2 linked regions of the Solitalea lacus genome follow. The main gene of each other region encodes a partner of the protein of the gene in region 2 in a complex. Links are inferred from orthologs where the notes say so. Each region holds a gene or a part of one and is shown on either strand. Other genes may lie near its edges. The genes, in order: secA and secY.

Evidence for each region.
Region 1: the proteins of secY (region 2) and secA are in contact, whole or in part, in a crystal structure (PDB 3DIN), measured with the Thermotoga maritima proteins. The link is inferred for Solitalea lacus from one-to-one orthologs. Residues at the interface, in WP_004081795.1 of Thermotoga maritima: Glu108, Gly109, Glu110, Glu111, Ala236, Glu237, Arg238, Arg239, Ile240, Thr241, Ile242, Gln243, Tyr244, Ala245, Arg246, Arg247, Val248, Thr249, Gly250, Arg251, Arg252, Val253, Tyr254, Gly256, Ala257, Ser258, Thr259, Tyr260, Leu261, Pro262; in WP_004082002.1 of Thermotoga maritima: Glu261, Ala262, Arg263, Lys300, Ala301, Arg302, Thr303, Ile304, Ile305, Leu323, Tyr324, Asp325, Pro326, Val329, Ser330, Tyr333, Ile336, Lys340, Phe345, Val349, Glu363, Phe364, Tyr374, Ser375, Gly376, Gly377, Glu393, Ile395, Thr482, Ser483.

Annotation. Positions count from the first base shown.
Region 1 is NZ_CP091740.1:746,392-758,615, reverse strand. What follows is about bases 4,480-8,290. They hold secA (preprotein translocase subunit SecA), read right to left. Parts: upstream 7,980-8,290; coding sequence 4,680-7,979; downstream 4,480-4,679. Outside these bases: L2B55_RS03200 (phosphatidylglycerol lysyltransferase domain-containing protein), read right to left, coding at 1-2,439; L2B55_RS03195 (M20 metallopeptidase family protein), read right to left, coding at 2,555-3,739; L2B55_RS03190 (SPOR domain-containing protein), read right to left, coding at 3,814-4,419; L2B55_RS03180 (helix-turn-helix domain-containing protein), read left to right, coding at 8,658-9,233; polA (DNA polymerase I), read right to left, coding at 9,337-12,132. UniProt on the Escherichia coli protein: Required for protein export, interacts with the SecYEG preprotein conducting channel.
Region 2 is NZ_CP091740.1:3,814,967-3,820,954, reverse strand. What follows is about bases 3,157-5,988. They hold secY (preprotein translocase subunit SecY), read left to right. Parts: upstream 3,157-3,825; coding sequence 3,826-5,151; downstream 5,152-5,988. Other genes in these bases: infA (translation initiation factor IF-1), read left to right, coding at 5,957-5,988; map (type I methionyl aminopeptidase), read left to right, coding at 5,175-5,948; rplO (50S ribosomal protein L15), read left to right, coding at 3,369-3,815; rpmD (50S ribosomal protein L30), read left to right, coding at 3,185-3,364; rpsE (30S ribosomal protein S5), read left to right, coding at 3,157-3,180. Outside these bases: rplN (50S ribosomal protein L14), read left to right, coding at 1-71; rplX (50S ribosomal protein L24), read left to right, coding at 73-408; rplE (50S ribosomal protein L5), read left to right, coding at 408-956; rpsN (30S ribosomal protein S14), read left to right, coding at 962-1,231; rpsH (30S ribosomal protein S8), read left to right, coding at 1,319-1,717; rplF (50S ribosomal protein L6), read left to right, coding at 1,736-2,293; rplR (50S ribosomal protein L18), read left to right, coding at 2,301-2,651; more of rpsE, read left to right, coding at 2,662-3,156. UniProt on the Escherichia coli protein: The central subunit of the protein translocation channel SecYEG. Consists of two halves formed by TMs 1-5 and 6-10.

The sequences.
Region 1 (12,224 bases), 3.1 Mb from region 2 along the record:
TTCATAGGCGTATTTTACCAACCGCTCTGCTGTGCTTTCCGGCTGGTCAATACCCGACATGGGCACCAGGCCAAGGTTCAGGTAATGGGAACCACTTTCTTTCGCGTATTCGGTTAATTTTATGATCAATGCATCCATACATCCTCCGGGCGCATCCGCCGTTTTACGAATTAAATCGTATGTGCATTCATCAGGAGTGTAATCCGGGATGATGGTCAAAAAAGCTACTGTTTTGTTTGCTTCATCGTGAACCGCAATCACCTCCTGTTGGCTAATTAAGGATGGATTGAACATACCTTGGGAAAAAGTAATTTCAATTTTATCATAGGCCTTGAGCCATTCATCAGATACTGCTTTTAATTCATTAATGAATTGCCTCGTATGTGGTGCTTTGTGGACCCGGGTCTGATATCCTTTTTTTTGCAAACTATTCAATGAGTTGCGCAGCGCTTTGTTTTGTTTTCCTTCCAAGCTAAAACTGTTAATATCCATCACCGCCTCCTGTCCAATAAGCAGTTTCTTTTTTTTCAACGTAGAGAAATGGTATAAACTCTCCTCATCAATCCTGTAAAAAGCAGGCTTTAATCCTTCTTTAATACAGAACTGGTCAAACTCAATCAGAAACTTAAGCTTATGTTCTTCTAAACAAACAGGCTCTTCCAATACAATTGCAAAACCGTTGGCAACTCTATAAGCAATAAAGCCTTCATTTTCATTGGAGAAAAACAACAATTTGTCAGCATCAGCTTTAAAATAATCTACAGGAGATGAACCATATTGATTTATCCAAAAAAAGGCTTTTTCATAGTCTTGGGATTTAAAAAATGTCGCAGAAAGATAGGGCCGAAATACAGTATAGAGAAAAAAAGCCCAGGCTCCAATTCCTAAAACTCTGATCGACATTATAAACTCTGTTCCAAAATGAGTGATGGGTTGCAAGTCATTTTGTATCAACAAAAAATTAGTAAATGCATAGCGAATCGATTGCCAAAGGCTGAAATCGAGACCAAAATGTTTTTCATCCAACCAATAAAACCCAATCGAACCAAAAATTAGAACTGTAATTAATGTGGCGATACCAGTTACGGTGCCGATGTTTATAAAGCGAGGATCACTCCTTAAACGATATTGTTTACGGGACGAATACAATACAATGATTACAAATAAGGATAAAGTAGCCTCCTCATAGTCAAGTGCCTTTGTAAGATGCCCTATCAAAGAAAGAGCAGAAACAGCAATTGCCAGCCACCAGGCTCCTTTTAATCCTCTAATAAGAAAGGCTGCCGTAACGATAAGAACTAAGCCCAGTAAGATTACCAGCCAATTTGATGCATGAATAGATTCCAATGGAATGTACTCTTTCAGCAAATGTAACCGGGAGGCAATTGGAGGGGTAAGTACTGAAAATATATTTACCGTTCCCAAGAGGAAGATTAATAAAGGAGGAGCTAGCCTCAAAAAGAGATTCTTCCCTTTCCATGCCCAGGCAATGATACCCGCTACTAAAGGCAGCCAAAACTCAAGTAAACGATAGAGCAAGGCTATTTCGACAGCTTGTAATGTATTATAACCGTATAATTTTAGTATGTAAGAAATGGATAATTCAACAGCACCTAACCCTTTCAATAAAGGGGAAAAAATTAGAAATAGTGTTGAAACAATATAGGCGGTAAATGCGGCTTCCCATGAGGCATCGGTCCCACTTGCCAACATGGCAATATATAAATGAACAATGCCACAAAATTCTACCAAAACTGAAAACAAAGTAGCAACGATTAGCTTAGATGCGGAAAGTTCGATGATTAGAATTTCTTCTAAAAACGTTTCCGCCTTTGGAAAAACTTTCATCAGGAAATTCTGTATTTTCCCTCTTCGCCTAAATGTTAAAAATAGTAGAATTAGCAAAAGGCTTAAGGCAGCCGTTCCAACAAAAATGTTTGTTTCACTTACAACAGCTTGATGGGTTAGTAAGGCATAAAAGATAACCGGAAGACCCACCAAAATAACGGTAAAGATTCCAATAAAGCCTTGCAATCCGCCGGCAAGGTATATTTTATGCCGCTCAATACGCTCTTTCCGGAGCATTGCAGGAAGGTAGGCAAAAGTAGTAACACCTCCTCCGGGAAGAAAAATACTAATGAAATTTTGCTTTAAGAAAAGGAGAATGCTAGCAGGCCATGGCAAATCTGCTTTCACCGCCTTAAAACAGTATAAAAGCAAACCCGATTGAAGAAAGATGTATACCGCGGTAAGGATTACCCCAACAGAGATCCAATATTGATCGGCTTTTTTTATAAACAGGGATAGAGAACGTAGCTCGTGCCGCTCTTGGCGAAAGAAATAAACACCTAATAAAATGAATAAGATAGCAACAAGCTCTTTCCAGTGTATTCTTCTTAAAAAGGCCAAAAATTGGTTGTGAAACTTTTGCAAAGGCATTTGTTCTCAAGCATGTCTTAAACACAAATTAGGTTTAATTGCCCTTTTATACAAAAAGAAAAGGAATAAGAATCAACGCTTATTCCTTTTCCTTCCTTAAATTTTTTTAGGAATACTAACTTTCCAGTTCCTTCAATGCCATATAAGCCATTAACCCCGTACTCGTTTCTAATGCAGTTTCATCAATATCAAAGGTAGGAGTATGCACCGATGAAGTGATTCCTCTTGCTTCGTTTCGGGTTCCTAAACGGTAAAAACATGCATTAGTAACTTGAGAGTAATAGGCAAAGTCCTCTGCTGCCATCCATATATCAAGATCCAGAACATTTTCTTTACCTAAATATTCTTCCGCCGCTGCTCTTGCTCTTTGAGTCAACTTCTCTTCATTTACCAAGAAAGGATAACCATGGGCAATAGTAAACTCACAGCTACCGCCCATACTTTCGGCAATACCTTCAGCCATTTTCTTCATTCGCTTGTGGGCTTCCTTCCGCCAGCTCTCATCAAGTGTACGGAATGTTCCTTCCATATTCACTTCATTAGGAATCACATTGGTCGCGCCATTAGCAATGACCTTACCTATAGACAATACTGAAGGAAGCCGAGGATCGGCAATTCGACTTATTACCTGCTGAAGAGCAACAATAATATGAGCCGAAATCAGCACGGGATCAACATTCATATGCGGTTGCGCTCCGTGCCCGCCTTTGCCTTTTACCGTAATGTATAACTCATCCGTTGAGGCCATGTATTGCCCTGAACGAAAACCTACTTTTCCGGCATCGATCAATGGCATAACATGTTGGCCAATGATGCCTTGAGGTGCCGGGTTTTCAAGCACTCCTTCTTTAATCATAATACTTGCTCCCCCGGGCAGCAACTCTTCTCCCGGTTGAAAAATCAGTTTCACAGTTCCACCAAACTCTGTCTTTAACTGAGAAAGGATTTTGGCAGTACCTAACAAAGAAGCACTGTGTACATCGTGTCCGCAAGCATGCATAACTCCTTCATTCTTCGACTTGTATTCCACCTCATTGGTCTCTACAATGGGTAAAGCATCCATATCAGCACGTAATGCCAATACTTTATCAGAAGGCTTTTCGCCCTTAATTAACCCCACAAGGCCAGTTCCTGCTTTTTTCTCAAATGGGATACCCCATTCAGTCAATTTGGAAGCAATAAATTCACTGGTTTTGAATTCTTTAAATGAAAGCTCAGGGTTCGCATGTATATGACGACGATTGGCAATGGTTTCCTGATGAATATCCTTTGCCAAGGTCTGTATTTTTTCCTTCAACATATTTGGGGAAGAAAGTTGGTTATTATTTATTTATTTCAAAAGTAAAGCCTAAAGGCTATTAAGATCAATGAAGCTTATTGGGGTAATTCAGTCTCGCCCTCCTGATAAACCTTTTGAGGGTTTAGTTTATCAGATACAATAAATGCAACATCAAATTCCTTATCAAGGAGTTTCTTTACCTTTTCAGCATCTGCACGGGTAGCAAAATCCCCTACACGAAGCTTGTAGTTAGGCATTTGATAACTTAAATAGCTTCCTAATTCAGGAAACTTAAGTGCAAACTTAATTTGCAAACTATACGCTTCATTACGGTTAGGACCTGAATAAATTTGTAATCTATAACCGAATGCTGGTGGCTTGCGATTAATTTCAATTCGTTTTGACAACAATTCATTTATACCTGGCTGCGCAACAACATCAACATTCGACATTAGGATAGTATCCCGTGAGTTTGAAGTATTTTCAAATCCTGAGTTATCATCTATCTGAACTTTTTTTGGAGTTTCAACTGGCGACCGCTCCGGTTTGGTCTGGGGTATTAATGTTGATTTGTCTTTTGTTGTTGCAGGCTTACCGGCTGGTGCATTTTGCTTTGCCGGTGTTGAGGTGGCTGGCTTTGTGGTGGCAGGCTTCGTAGTTGACTTAGTTGGTTTTTGCTGAGCATAAACTATTGTACTCATTAACAGAAACATTGCAACAATTGATATTATGTGTTTTCCGCTTAACATTTACTGAAGATAGGATTTAGAATTACAACGTATACTTGATTAAAGCATTATTTTCATGGAAAGATTTCAGTTTAATCAACAAACGCAGTCTGATTTAATTAATTCACATACAATTTAACAAAGTTCAGTCTTAATACCTCAAAAACAAAGTACGATTTTAGCTTTACTGGATAAATCTAAAATCGTACTTCTATCATAATTAAAATCAACTTTTAAGCCAGACCTGCTCCGTGACAGTTTTTATACTTTTTGCCACTTCCGCAAGGACAAGGATCATTACGTCCGATTTTAGGTTCAACACGTACAGGGTGTTGTTTAACTGAAATTTCACCCGCTAAATCTTCTGGCAAATGTCCACCGTTGTCATGGAACTCAGGGTGACTTGCCTGTAAGTTGCTTAAGTCAGTACGTTGAACAGGAGCTGCTTCCTGAACTTCTTCTGGTTCTCCCATCGGAATAGTTCCTTTAAACAAGAAATCAAGCGCCTCTTTGTTAATATTTGAAATACGTTGTTTAAATAAATTGAACGATTCAAATTTATACACTAACAATGGATCTTTTTGTTCATAAACAGCGTTTTGAACAGACTGTTTCAGCTCATCCATTTCACGCAAGTGCTCTCTCCAAGCATCATCAATTGTATAAAGCAATACAGAACGCTCAAACGCTCTAACTACCTCGATACCATTTGTTTCGTAAGCTTTCTTCAAGCTAACCGGAATCTGAACGCCACGAACACCATCAGAGAACGGAACAACAATGTTTTCAATTACATCTCCTCTGGTCTCAAATACATCTTTAATTACCGGATATGCATTTTGAGCAATAAATTCTGATTTACGGCGATAGTGATCAGCAATCTGTTGATAAACTGACAAAACCACATTGTCGGTGTTTTCATCCAAGAATTCTTTATCAGCCATCTCGGTGTGATAAGCGAACACACGAAGCAAATCTAGCTTAAAGCCTTCAAAATTTTTATCCTCGCGATATTGTTGAACAAGTTCTTCAACTGTATCGAAGATCATGTTGTCAATATCAACCTCTAAACGCTCGCCAAATAATGCATTATGGCGTTTGCTATAGATAACGGTACGTTGAGAATTCATCACGTCGTCGTACTCCAACAAACGTTTACGTGTACCGAAATGGTTTTCTTCTACTTTTTTCTGAGCACGCTCAATAGACTTGGTAATCATTGAGTGCTGAATTACTTCACCTTCTTCTAAGCCCATTTTGTCCATCAGTGCTGCAATACGCTCTGATCCGAACAAGCGCATTAACTCATCCTGCAATGAAACGAAGAATTGGGAAGAACCAGGGTCACCTTGACGACCAGAACGACCACGTAACTGACGGTCAACGCGGCGCGACTCATGACGCTCCGTACCGATGATGGCTAAACCTCCGGCTTCTTTAACACCTGGACCTAACTTAATGTCGGTACCACGACCAGCCATGTTGGTAGCAATAGTTACTGTACCTGCCTGTCCTGCCTCAGCCACAATTTCCGCCTCACGTTGGTGTAATTTGGCATTCAGTACGTTGTGCTTGATACCACGTAACTTAAGCATACGGCTTAATAACTCTGAAATCTCAACAGAAGTAGTACCCACAAGCACCGGACGGCCTATTTGAGTTAACTTTACAATTTCATCTACTACAGCGTTATATTTTTCGCGAGCAGTTTTATAAACAAGGTCTTCTTGGTCTTTGCGTTGAATTCCTTTATTGGTAGGAACTTCAACAACATCAAGTTTATAGATTTGCCAGAACTCACCAGCTTCTGTCGTTGCAGTACCGGTCATACCACACAGTTTATGGTACATACGGAAATAATTCTGCAACGTAATGGTAGCAAATGTTTGAGTGGCATCTTCAACCTTAACATTTTCTTTAGCTTCAATAGCTTGGTGCAAACCGTCTGAATAACGACGACCTTCCATAATACGGCCAGTTTGCTCGTCAACTATTTTTACTTTGCCTTCATCAATAATGTATTCTACATCTTTCTCGAACAAAGTATAAGCCTTTAATAATTGGTTGATTGAGTGAATACGCTCCGATTTAATAGAGAAGTCACGCATCAACTCATCTTTTTTGGCTACTTTTTCATCGTCACTTAACGAAGATTTTTCGATTTCAGCAATCTCAGAACCTACATCAGGCATAATAAAGAAATGAGGATCCTCGCCATTGGCGGTAATCATTTCAATACCTTTTTCAGTAAGTTCAATTGAATTATGCTTTTCGTCGATAACGAAATATAGTTCAGCATCAGCTTTAGGCATTTCCTTTTGCTGATCCTGCAAGTAATAGTTTTCTGTTTTTTGTAAAACCTGGCGAATACCTTGCTCACTTAAAAACTTGATCAGGGCTTTATTTTTAGGCAAGCCACGGAAGGCACGTAACAAAGCCAAACCGCCTTGGTCAGCTTTATTTTCAGCCAGCATTTTTTTAGCATCAGTTAAAAAGCCGTTTACCGCGTTTTTTTGAGCATTTACCAAACGCTCAATACGTGGCTTAAGATCATAAAACTCATGCTGATCCCCACGAGGAATAGGACCTGAAATAATCAATGGAGTACGGGCATCGTCTACCAAAACTGAGTCAACCTCATCCACCATTGCAAAGTGAAGTTTGCGTTGAACCAATTCATCAGGATTACGTGCCATGTTATCGCGCAGATAATCAAAGCCGAATTCGTTGTTGGTACCAAAAGTAATATCAGATAAATATGCTTTACGACGTTCCTCTGAGTTAGGCTGATGTTTATCAATACAATCAACCGTTAAACCATGAAACTCATATAAAGGCCCCATCCATTCACTGTCACGACGAGCCAGATAATCGTTTACTGTTACAATATGCACTCCTTGGCCGGCAAGTGCATTTAAATAAGCAGGCAAAGTAGCAACAAGGGTTTTACCTTCACCGGTTGCCATTTCAGAAATTTTACCCTGGTGCAATACAGTACCTCCAAACAACTGAACGTCATAATGTACCATGTTCCATGTAACTTCGTTACCTGCTGCAATCCAAGTATTTTTGTGAATAGCTTTGTCGCCGTTAATAATTACATTGCTTTTACGAGCAGCTAATTCTCTATCAGCCTGAGTAGCCGTTACTTCAACTTCACTATTCTCGGTAAAACGACGCGCAGTTTCTTTAACAACGGCAAATGCTTCTGGCAGAACTTCCATCAACACTATTTCCAATTGCTGATCGCGTTCTTTCTTTAATTTATCAACTCTGTCATAGATGGCAACTTTTTCATTAACACCCAAACTCAAGTCTTCAGCTTCTTTCTGAAGATTGTCGATTTGTGCATCAATTTCACTTAAAAAGTCTGCAATTCTTTTTTTAAACTCAATGGTTTTCGCCCTGAGTTCATCATGACTTAGGCTTGAAAGCTTTGAGTATTCTGCCTTAATCTGCTCAACTATTGGGAGCAAAGCTTTAATATCTCTTTCCGACTTGCTGCCGAATAGTTTCGTTAAAAAACTTAACATTCTTCTTAAAATTTAACTGCGATAAAAAATCAAGTATCGAGCCAATTGAATTTTACCGACAATTTGACACTATACAAAGGGGTAAAGTTAATGTTTTTTACTTATTAGCGTTTATAAGGTTTTAAAGTTTTACACTTTACAAACGACACCAAATTTGTCAGCCGACTTCATTGCGCTGCAGGATATTAATAGTGCGCTGAGTAGATTTAGGAATAGCACCAACCTTAAGATTATGAACTAATTACTAACATGAACCATATGTATTTCGGTTAGAGAAAATTGAAAATGGCTCATCTTAAATTTTGCTTTTATTGAAATGACCGAAAGCGATGGAGGTTCTTAACACTTTAACTAAAGAGGCCAAAGCTCTGACAATCCAGTTATTTTTGCCGGTTATTTAAGTATCAGTCATGACGATATCGCATTTGATGTCATTAGGAATAAATGGCAGGATACAGGCAACTCGGCATATACCTACGACTTTGATGGCCAACAAAAACGAATTGATTATTTTATTTTGTTACCAAGAAACATGTTTGGAATATTGAGACATACAAGGTATAACCCTACCGGTTATCAGATCATTATCCTCTAGAAACCAAAATTGATTTGTTTTAAAGTTGAATGATTAGCACTTGAAGGTTAATTTTGTTCGTTTATAAATATTAAACAAAACTAATGGAAGAACATTTGTTGATTCAAATTAGCACTAAAATAAGAGATTACCGTAAAGAAAGAGGCATGACCTTGCAAGAACTGGCTGATAAAGCCAATGTAAGCAAAGGCCTTATTTCACAGATTGAAAACAATCGAACAATACCTTCATTAATGGTACTGCTTGATATTGTATCAGCCTTAGAAGTTGATTTGAACCAGTTTTTTAAAGGTATTGGGCAAAACAATAATACTTCATTAATTTTAGTTAAACGCAAAAACGAATATGAAGCATTTGAAAAGGAGTTAGCTAAAGGCTTTTTCTATAAACGCATTTTCACCAAGTCTTTAAAGAACACCACTGTTGACATCGTTTTATTAGAATTAAGCAAAGATGCTCAGCGTCAGATGGTTGAAACAGAAGCGTTTGAGTACAAATATATTTTAAAGGGGAAAGTTGAATATGTTTTCCCGGACCAGGTGATTGAACTGAACGAAGGAGATTCAATGCTCTTTAATGGCCGGATCAGCCATAACCCGCGTACTATAAGTGATGAAAGTGCCTTAATGCTAATTGTTTATTTTTTCGAAAACAATTAAAGCATATCAACAAGAATATAAAAATGAGGCTGTCTCCTACATTTGACAAAGCAAACATAGGAGACAGCCTTTTATTACGTATCCAAACTCTGCAACAAATACCTTAGTGTGCTTCAAGCCAGTTTTGACCTATTCCACTTTCAACTAAAATAGGCACCTGCATTTTAATTGCTGATTTCATTAAATCTTCAATTACCGGACGTACTTTTTCAATCTCTGTTTTAGGAACATCAAACACCAACTCGTCATGCACCTGCAGAATCATTCGGGTATCCACTTTCATTGATTTTAGTTCCTTATGAATATTGATCATGGCAACTTTAATCATATCAGCAGCCGAACCTTGAATTGGAGCATTAATAGCATTTCGTTCAGCAAAACCACGGACCATGGCGTTAGCAGAGTTTATATCCCGCAGGTATCGACGTCTTCCTAGAATAGTTTCTACATAGCCGTTTTCACGTGCAAATTGCCCCATATCGCTCATGTACTTTTTAATACCAGGGTATTGATTGAAGTATTGTTCAATGATTTCAGAAGCCTCCTTGCGCGGAATGCCCAAACTTTGTGACAAACCAAAAGCCGATTGTCCGTAGATAATACCAAAGTTAACAGCCTTAGCATTACGACGTTGATCTGAATTAACTTCATCCAGTGTCACGCCATAAACTTTCGCAGCCGTTGCCCGGTGAATATCATAACCTTGAATGAAAGCATCCATCATTCCTTCATCCTTACTGATCTCAGCAATAATACGAAGCTCTATTTGAGAATAATCGGCAGAAAGAAGCACATAATCATCATTTTTGGCAATAAACGCCCTACGAACTTCACGCCCTTTTTCTGTACGAATAGGGATATTCTGCAAATTAGGATTATTGGAACTCAACCTACCTGTGGCAGCAACAGCCTGATTAAATGAAGTATGAACGCGCCCGGTTTTAGGGTTGATCATCAACGGCAATGCATCAACATAGGTTGATTTCAGTTTTTGTAGTTGACGAAAATCCAGGACATCCTGCACCATTTCATGTTTTGAGGCAAGTGCAGTTAACACATCTTCTCCGGTTTGATACTGTCCTGTTTTGGTTTTTTTTGCTTTCGGATCAAGTTGAAGCTTTTCAAACAATACTTCTCCCAACTGTTTAGGCGAAGCAATATTAAATCGCAACCCAGCCTTTTCATAGATTTGTTTTTCGAGGCGAGAGATATCGCTTTCTAATTCTTTGGAGTAGTCTGCCAAGCCTTGCTTATCAAGCCTGATTCCCTCTTTCTCCATATCAGCCAAAACATAGACCAAAGGATTTTCCACCTCAAGTGCCAATTTACCGGCATTAAGCGAAGGCAGTAAAGGCTCAAAAACTTCTTTTAATTGAAAAGTAATATCGGCATCTTCAGCAGCATACTCTCCGGCCTTTTCCACCGAAACATTTCGCATATTATCCTGACCCTTTCCTTTTTTCCCTATCAATTCAGTAATAGAAATAGGAGAATAATTAAGGTATGATTCGGACAGAAAATCCATGTTATGTCTGGTATCGGCATCAATTAGATAATGAGCCAGCATGGTATCAAACAAAGGCCCCTGCACTTCAACACCATACCATTTCATAATGAGGATATCGTATTTAATATTCTGACCAATCTTTTCAATTTCAGGATTTTCCAATACCGGCTTGAATTCATTTACAATAACCTGAGCCTCCTGTTGATTTTCAGGAATAGGGACATAGAATCCTTCTCCTTGTTTCCAGGAAAACGAAAGGCCTACTAATTCAGAGTTATTAGCATCTGTTCCTGTTGTTTCAGTATCAAAAGCAAACGTTTTTTGAACTGAAAGACTAGCTAGAAGAACTCGTCTTTTCTCAGGAGTATCTGCAATTTCATATTTATGAGGAGTATTGGCAATAGTTTTGAAACCTGATAAGGCAGATTCCTTTTGCTCAACTTCAACTTCTTGACGCTGAATAGTTACAGGAGCTGCTCCGACAGGATTTCCAAATAAGTCTGTTTGCAAATTTGGATTTTGAAGCGCCTGGCCACCAGCAACAACAAACTGCTCTCCAAATACTCGACGACCTATTGTGCGGAATTCAAGCTCGGCAAACAATGGCTCAAGCAGTTCTTTGCTCGGCTGTTCCACTCTAAGGACTTCCTCATTAAAGTCAATAGGAACATCCAATAAAATAGTTGCCAATTTCTTCGATAATAAACCTTGTTCTTTAAAGTTTTCGACATTTTCTTTCTGCTTGCCTTTCAGCTCATGTGAATTGGCAAAAATATTTTCCATTGATCCATATTTTTGGATCAATTGCTTAGCTGTTTTTTCACCAATACCAGGAATTCCCGGAATATTGTCAACAGCATCACCCCATAACCCTAAAATATCTATTACCTGATCAACACGCTCTACTTCCCATTTAGCTAAAACCTCTTTTACACCCATCACCTCCATATCATTACCCATACGGGCAGGCTTATAAATGAAGATTTTATCAGAGACCAATTGAGCAAAGTCTTTATCAGGAGTCATCATATAGGTAACGAAACCTTCTTTTTCAGCTTTTTTGGCAAGCGTACCAATGATATCATCAGCCTCATAACCATCAAGCGTTAAAACCGGAATATGAAACCCCTCTATTATTCGCTTTACATAAGGCAGGGCTGCCGACAAATCCTCAGGCATTGCCTCTCGGTGTGCTTTATAATGTTCAAAATCAGTATGACGATCGGTAGGAGCCTCGGTATCGAACACCACCGCAATATGTGTGGGTTGTTCCTTCCGAAGTACTTCTAACAATGTATTAGTGAACCCCATCATTGCTGAAGTATTAAGCCCTGAAGAAGTAAAACGCGGATTTTTACTCAAAGCAAAATGGGCGCGATAAATCAACGCCATACCGTCCAGTAGAAATAATTTTTTTGTCAAAATGATATAAGGTTATGAAGAACAAATGTAAAAGATAAAAAGAATTGTCGAGTGCTTTCCTT
Region 2 (5,988 bases):
GCCCTGTTGCCAGAGAGTTGAGAGAGAAACAATTCATGAAAATTGTATCATTAGCTCCGGAGGTGTTATAAAATGAAGAAAACTGTAAAACAGCCTAAGCTAAAGATCCGTACCGGTGACTTAGTGAAAGTTATCGCAGGTGATGCGAAAGGTACTCAAGGTAAAGTACTAGCTGTAGATATCGCTAAAAACCGTGCAACTGTTGAAGGTGCAAATTTGGTTTCTAAACACACTAAGCCTAATGCTAAAAATCCTAACGGTGGTATCGTTAAGATTGAAGCGCCTATTAATATCTCTAACTTGAAATTAGTTGATCCTAAATCAGGTAAACTAACTCGCGTTGGACGTAAATTGGTTGATGGCAAATTAGTGCGTTACGCTAAAATTTCAGGGGAGGTAATCAAGTAATGTCATACGTACCTAGATTAAAAGCAAAATACACTGCAGATGTAGTGCCTGCTTTGAAAGAGAAGTTTGAATACAAAAGTAGCATGCAAGTTCCTAAGTTATTAAAGATCTGCTTAAGCCAAGGTGTTGGTGCAGCGGTATCTGATAAAAAACTTATCGACAATGCTATTGACGAAATGACAATCATTTCAGGTCAGAAAGCGGTAGCTTCAAAATCGAAAAAAGATATTTCGAACTTTAAGTTACGTAAAAACGTTCCTGTAGGTGTTCGCGTTACTTTACGTGACAACAACATGTACGAGTTTTTGGATCGTTTGATCGCTGTGGCTTTACCTCGTATCCGTGATTTCAAAGGTATTAACGATAAAGGTTTTGATGGCAAAGGTAACTACACGTTAGGTGTTACCGAGCAAATCATCTTCCCAGAGATCAACATTGACAAAATCAATAAGATCATGGGTATGGATATTACCTTCGTTACTTCAGCTGAAACTGATGCTGAAGCGTTTGAATTGTTAAAATCATTCGGAATTCCATTTAAAAAATAAGGATAATGGCTAAAGAATCAGTAAAAGCCCGTGAGGTAAAACGCCAGAAATTGGTTGACAAATACGCTGAGAAACGTGCTGCTTTAAAAGCAGCAGGTGACTATGCAGCGTTAGATAAATTACCAAAAAATGCTTCTCCGGTTCGTTTACATAACCGTTGCAAAATCACCGGACGTCCACGCGGTTACATGCGTCAGTTTGGTATTTCAAGGGTGTTGTTCCGCGAGATGGCTTCACACGGTAAAATTCCAGGTGTAACCAAATCTAGCTGGTAATCAAGAAAAAAATATAAAAATATTTTCAAGGCACAAGGATACTTTGTATCTTTGCGCCTCGTTTTTTATGAATTAATTATTATAAAAATGTTAGGTGATCCAATAGCAGACTATTTAACCAGAGTAAGGAATGCCATTAAGGCCAACCATCGGGTTGTTGAAATTCCTGCATCTAATATCAAAAAGGAAATCACGAAAGTGCTTTTTGATAAAGGATACATCGCAAACTTTAAGTTTGAAGAAGCTGGACCTCAGGGAGTTATCAAAATCGCGTTAAAGTATAACCCGATTAATAATCTTTCTGCAATTACGAAAATTGAAAGAATTAGTAAACCTGGCCACCGTCAGTACGTGGGTGTTGATGAACTACCGCGTGTATTGAACGGCTTAGGTGTTGCCATTCTTTCTACTTCAAAAGGTGTTATGACCGACAAAGAGGCTCGTACTCAGAAAATTGGCGGTGAAGTATTATGTTACGTTTATTAATAGGAGGAAGTAGAAGAAATGTCACGTATAGGTAAATTACCAATCGCACTAGCTTCGAACGTTCAGGTAACTGTATCTCCTGAGAACGTAGTAACTGTAAAAGGTCCTAAAGGCGAGTTAAATCAAGCCATAGATACTGATATTACAGTTAAAGTTGAAGACGGAAAATTACTGGTTGAACGCCCAACTGACCAAAAACGTCACAAAGCATTACACGGTTTATACCGCGCTTTGTTGAACAACATGGTTAAAGGTGTTACCGAAGGATATAAAATCACACAAGAATTAGTAGGTGTTGGTTACCGTGCATCAAACCAAGGTAACACGCTTGATCTTGTGTTAGGATACTCTCACCACTATGTATTCCAATTACCTGCTGAAGTTAAAGTTTCTACCACTGCAGAAAAAGGTAAAAACCCAACTATCGTACTTGAAAGTATCGATAAGCAGTTAATCGGTCAAGTGGCAGCAAAGATTCGTTCATTGCGTGCTCCTGAGCCATACAAAGGTAAAGGTGTGAAATTTGAAGGTGAAGTTTTACGTAGAAAAGCTGGTAAATCAGCTGGTAAGAAATAATTGAACCATGGCAAGTAAATTAAGTCGTAGAGACAGAATTAAAAAAGGTATCAGAAAAAATATTGCCGGAAGTACTGAGCGTCCACGTTTAACTGTATTCCGTAGCAATAAAGGTATCTATGCTCAAATCATTGATGATGTAGCTGGTAAAACAATAGTATCGGCTTCAACTTTAGCTGATAAATTAGCTACCAATGTGAACAAAACAGAGCAATCAAAATTAGTAGGTAAATTAATCGCTGAAAAAGCTGTAGCGGCAGGTATTACTACGGTAGTATTTGATCGTAATGGTTACCTGTACCACGGTCGTGTTAAATCATTGGCTGAAGGCGCGAGAGAAGGCGGATTAAACTTTTAATTGAACTAGGATGTCAACTGCAAATATTAAAAGAGTTAAATCTAGTGAAATCGAGTTGAAAGATCGCTTGGTTTCTATTCAACGTGTTGCCAAAGTAACTAAAGGTGGTCGTACCTTCAGTTTCTCAGCTATCGTAGTGGTAGGTGATGAGCACGGTGTTGTTGGTTATGGTTTAGGTAAAGCAAAAGAGGTTACCGAAGCTATTTCAAAAGGTGTTGACGATGCTAAAAAATCGTTAGTAAAAGTTCCTGTATTAAAAGGTACTGTACCTCATGAAGCGTACGGTAAGTTTTCAGGCGGTTATGTATTCATTAAGCCTGCGGCTCACGGTACTGGTGTAATTGCCGGTGGTGCGATGCGTGCGGTTCTTGAATCAGCTGGTATTACTGACGTATTAGCAAAATCAAAAGGATCATCAAACCCTCATAACGTAGTTAAAGCTACTATCGATGCATTAACCAAAATGCGTGATGCAGTATCTGTAGCTCAGCAACGTGGAGTATCTTTGGACAAAGTATTTAACGGTTAAGGAAATGGCTAAGATCAAAATTACTCAAATTAGGAGCGTTATCGACCGTCCAGAGCGCCAAAAGAAAACGATGGTGGCTTTAGGGTTGACCAAGATTAATAAAAGTGTAGAGGTTGAAGCTACTCCGGCTATTATCGGAATGGTGAAACAAGTATCACATTTGGTAGCAATTGAAAATATTTAATAGTATGAACTTAAGTAGTTTAAAACCTGCAGAAGGTTCTGTAAAACATGGCAAGCGCATCGGTCGCGGTACTGGATCTGGTAAAGGCGGAACCTCTACTCGTGGTCATAAAGGTGCCGGATCTCGTTCAGGAACTTCAACTAAAATTGGTTTCGAAGGTGGTCAGATGCCATTACAGCGTCGTTTGCCAAAAGTTGGCTTTAAAAACATTAACCGTGTAGAATATGTAGGCATCAACTTAGATGTTTTACAAGGTTTAGCTGAGAAATTTAACTTATCAGTAATTGATAATGAAGCTATGAGAACTCATGGTTTAGTATCTAAATCTGATTTAGTAAAAATCTTAGGTCGCGGTGAGCTGAAAGCTAAATTGGAAGTGAAAGCTCATGCTTTCTCGACTAAAGCTGCTCAGGCTATTGAGGCTCTAGGTGGTGTTGTTGTAAAGCTGTAATTTTCAATACATGAAACGACTGGTAAGCACTCTTAAAAACATCTGGCATATCGAGGATCTTAGGACTCGTATTCTAAATACTCTCTTGTTCCTGTTGATTTACCGTATTGGTTCTTATATCGTATTACCGGGAGTTGACCCAACGCATTTAAAACAAAGCGCCCAAGAAGGTATTCTTGGGTTGCTTAATATGTTTGCGGGTGGTTCATTTTCTCGCGCTTCAGTGTTCGCATTGGGCGTAATGCCATATATCTCTGCTTCAATCGTTATTCAGTTATTAACTATAGCGGTTCCATCTTTCCAGAAAATGCAGAAAGAAGGAGAAAGTGGACGTCGTCAAATCAACAAAATTACTCGTATTCTGACAGTTGTTATTACTGCTGCGCAGGCTATCGGTTATTTAAAAACCATGGTTCCTGCTGAAGCTGTATTAGTGAACACTACTTTGTTCACCTTGTCATCAGTATTAGTTCTTACCGCAGGTACCATGTTTGTAATGTGGTTAGGTGAGAAAATTACTGATAAAGGTATTGGTAACGGTATATCAATCATTATCATGGTTGGTATCATTGCTCGCTTGCCGCTGTCGTTATTTCAAGAATTAACAACTCGTTTAAATGGTGCTGGTGGTGTTATCACTTTCATCATTGAAAACCTCATTCTGTTAGGTATCGTGATGTTTGCTATCCTGATTGTTCAGGGTACTCGCAAAATTCCGGTACAGTATGCTAAACGTATTGTAGGTGATAAGCAATATGGCGGTGTTCGTCAGTACATTCCTTTAAAAGTGAATGCGGCTGGTGTAATGCCAATCATCTTTGCTCAAGCAATCATGTTTATTCCGTCAACCATCGGTCAGTTCTTCCCTGAAGCAGCTAACCAAGGTATTTTGGCGTCATTCCGTGATTACACTTCTGTGACTTACAATGCTTCTTTTGCGATTTTAATTATCCTATTTACCTTCTTATACACAGCTATTTCAGTTAACCCTGTTCAAATGGCTGATGATATGAAACGTAACGGAGGGTTTGTTCCTGGTGTTAAACCTGGTAGACCTACAGCTGAATTTATCGACCAGATTGTATCTCGTATTACTTTCCCTGGATCAGTATTTCTAGCAATTATTGCAATTTTACCTTCTTTAGCAATGAAGGCTGAGGTTACAGCAGGATTTGCTCACTTCTTTGGTGGCACTTCTTTATTGATAACTGTAGGTGTTGTTCTTGATACATTACAACAAATCGAAAGTCATTTATTAATGCGTCATTACGATGGATTAATGAAGACTGGCAGAATTCAGGGCCGCACTCCGGTTCAGACTACTGCTGTTCAATAATTTCGTATTGAGGGAAAGCCGGGATGGTACATTACAAATCAGCAGAAGAGATTGAACTCATTCGCGAAAGTTCTTTACTAGTTTCAAAAACGTTAGCAGAGGTTGCTAAGTATATTAAGCCTGGAGTAACTTCCTTAAAGCTTGATCAAATTGCCGAGGAGTTCATCCGCGACAATAATGCAATACCTGCTTTTAAAGGATATGGAGGATTCCCTGCATCACTTTGTATTTCGGTAAACGAAGTAGTGGTGCATGGATTCCCTTCTAAAACTGAGTTGAAGGAGGGAGATGTTATCTCTGTGGATTGTGGTGTACTGAAAAACAAGTTTTACGGTGATTCGGCCTACACATTTGCGGTTGGTGAAATTGCCCCTGAAGTGCAACAATTACTTACTGTTACCAAGGAGTGTCTAGCATTAGCAATTGAAAAAGCTGTTGTTGGAATGCGCTTAGGAGACATTGGTTTTGCAGTTCAAGAGCATGCTGAAAAGCATGGATACGGAGTGGTAAGAGAACTTGTTGGCCATGGGGTTGGAAAGCGATTGCATGAAGATCCTCAGGTACCTAACTACGGTAAACGTGGTTCTGGTATTAAATTACAACAAGGCTTGGTTATAGCGATAGAGCCAATGATCAACTTGGGTACCCATCGTGTCAAACAAGCAAATGACGGTTGGACTATCTACACACATGATCGTCAGCCTTCAGCGCACTTTGAGCACACTGTATCAGTTTCAAACGGGAAAGCCGATGTTTTATCTACTTTCTCTTACATTGAAGAAGTATTAAAAAAATAATATACTAAATGGCAAAACAATCCTCAATTGAGCAGGACGG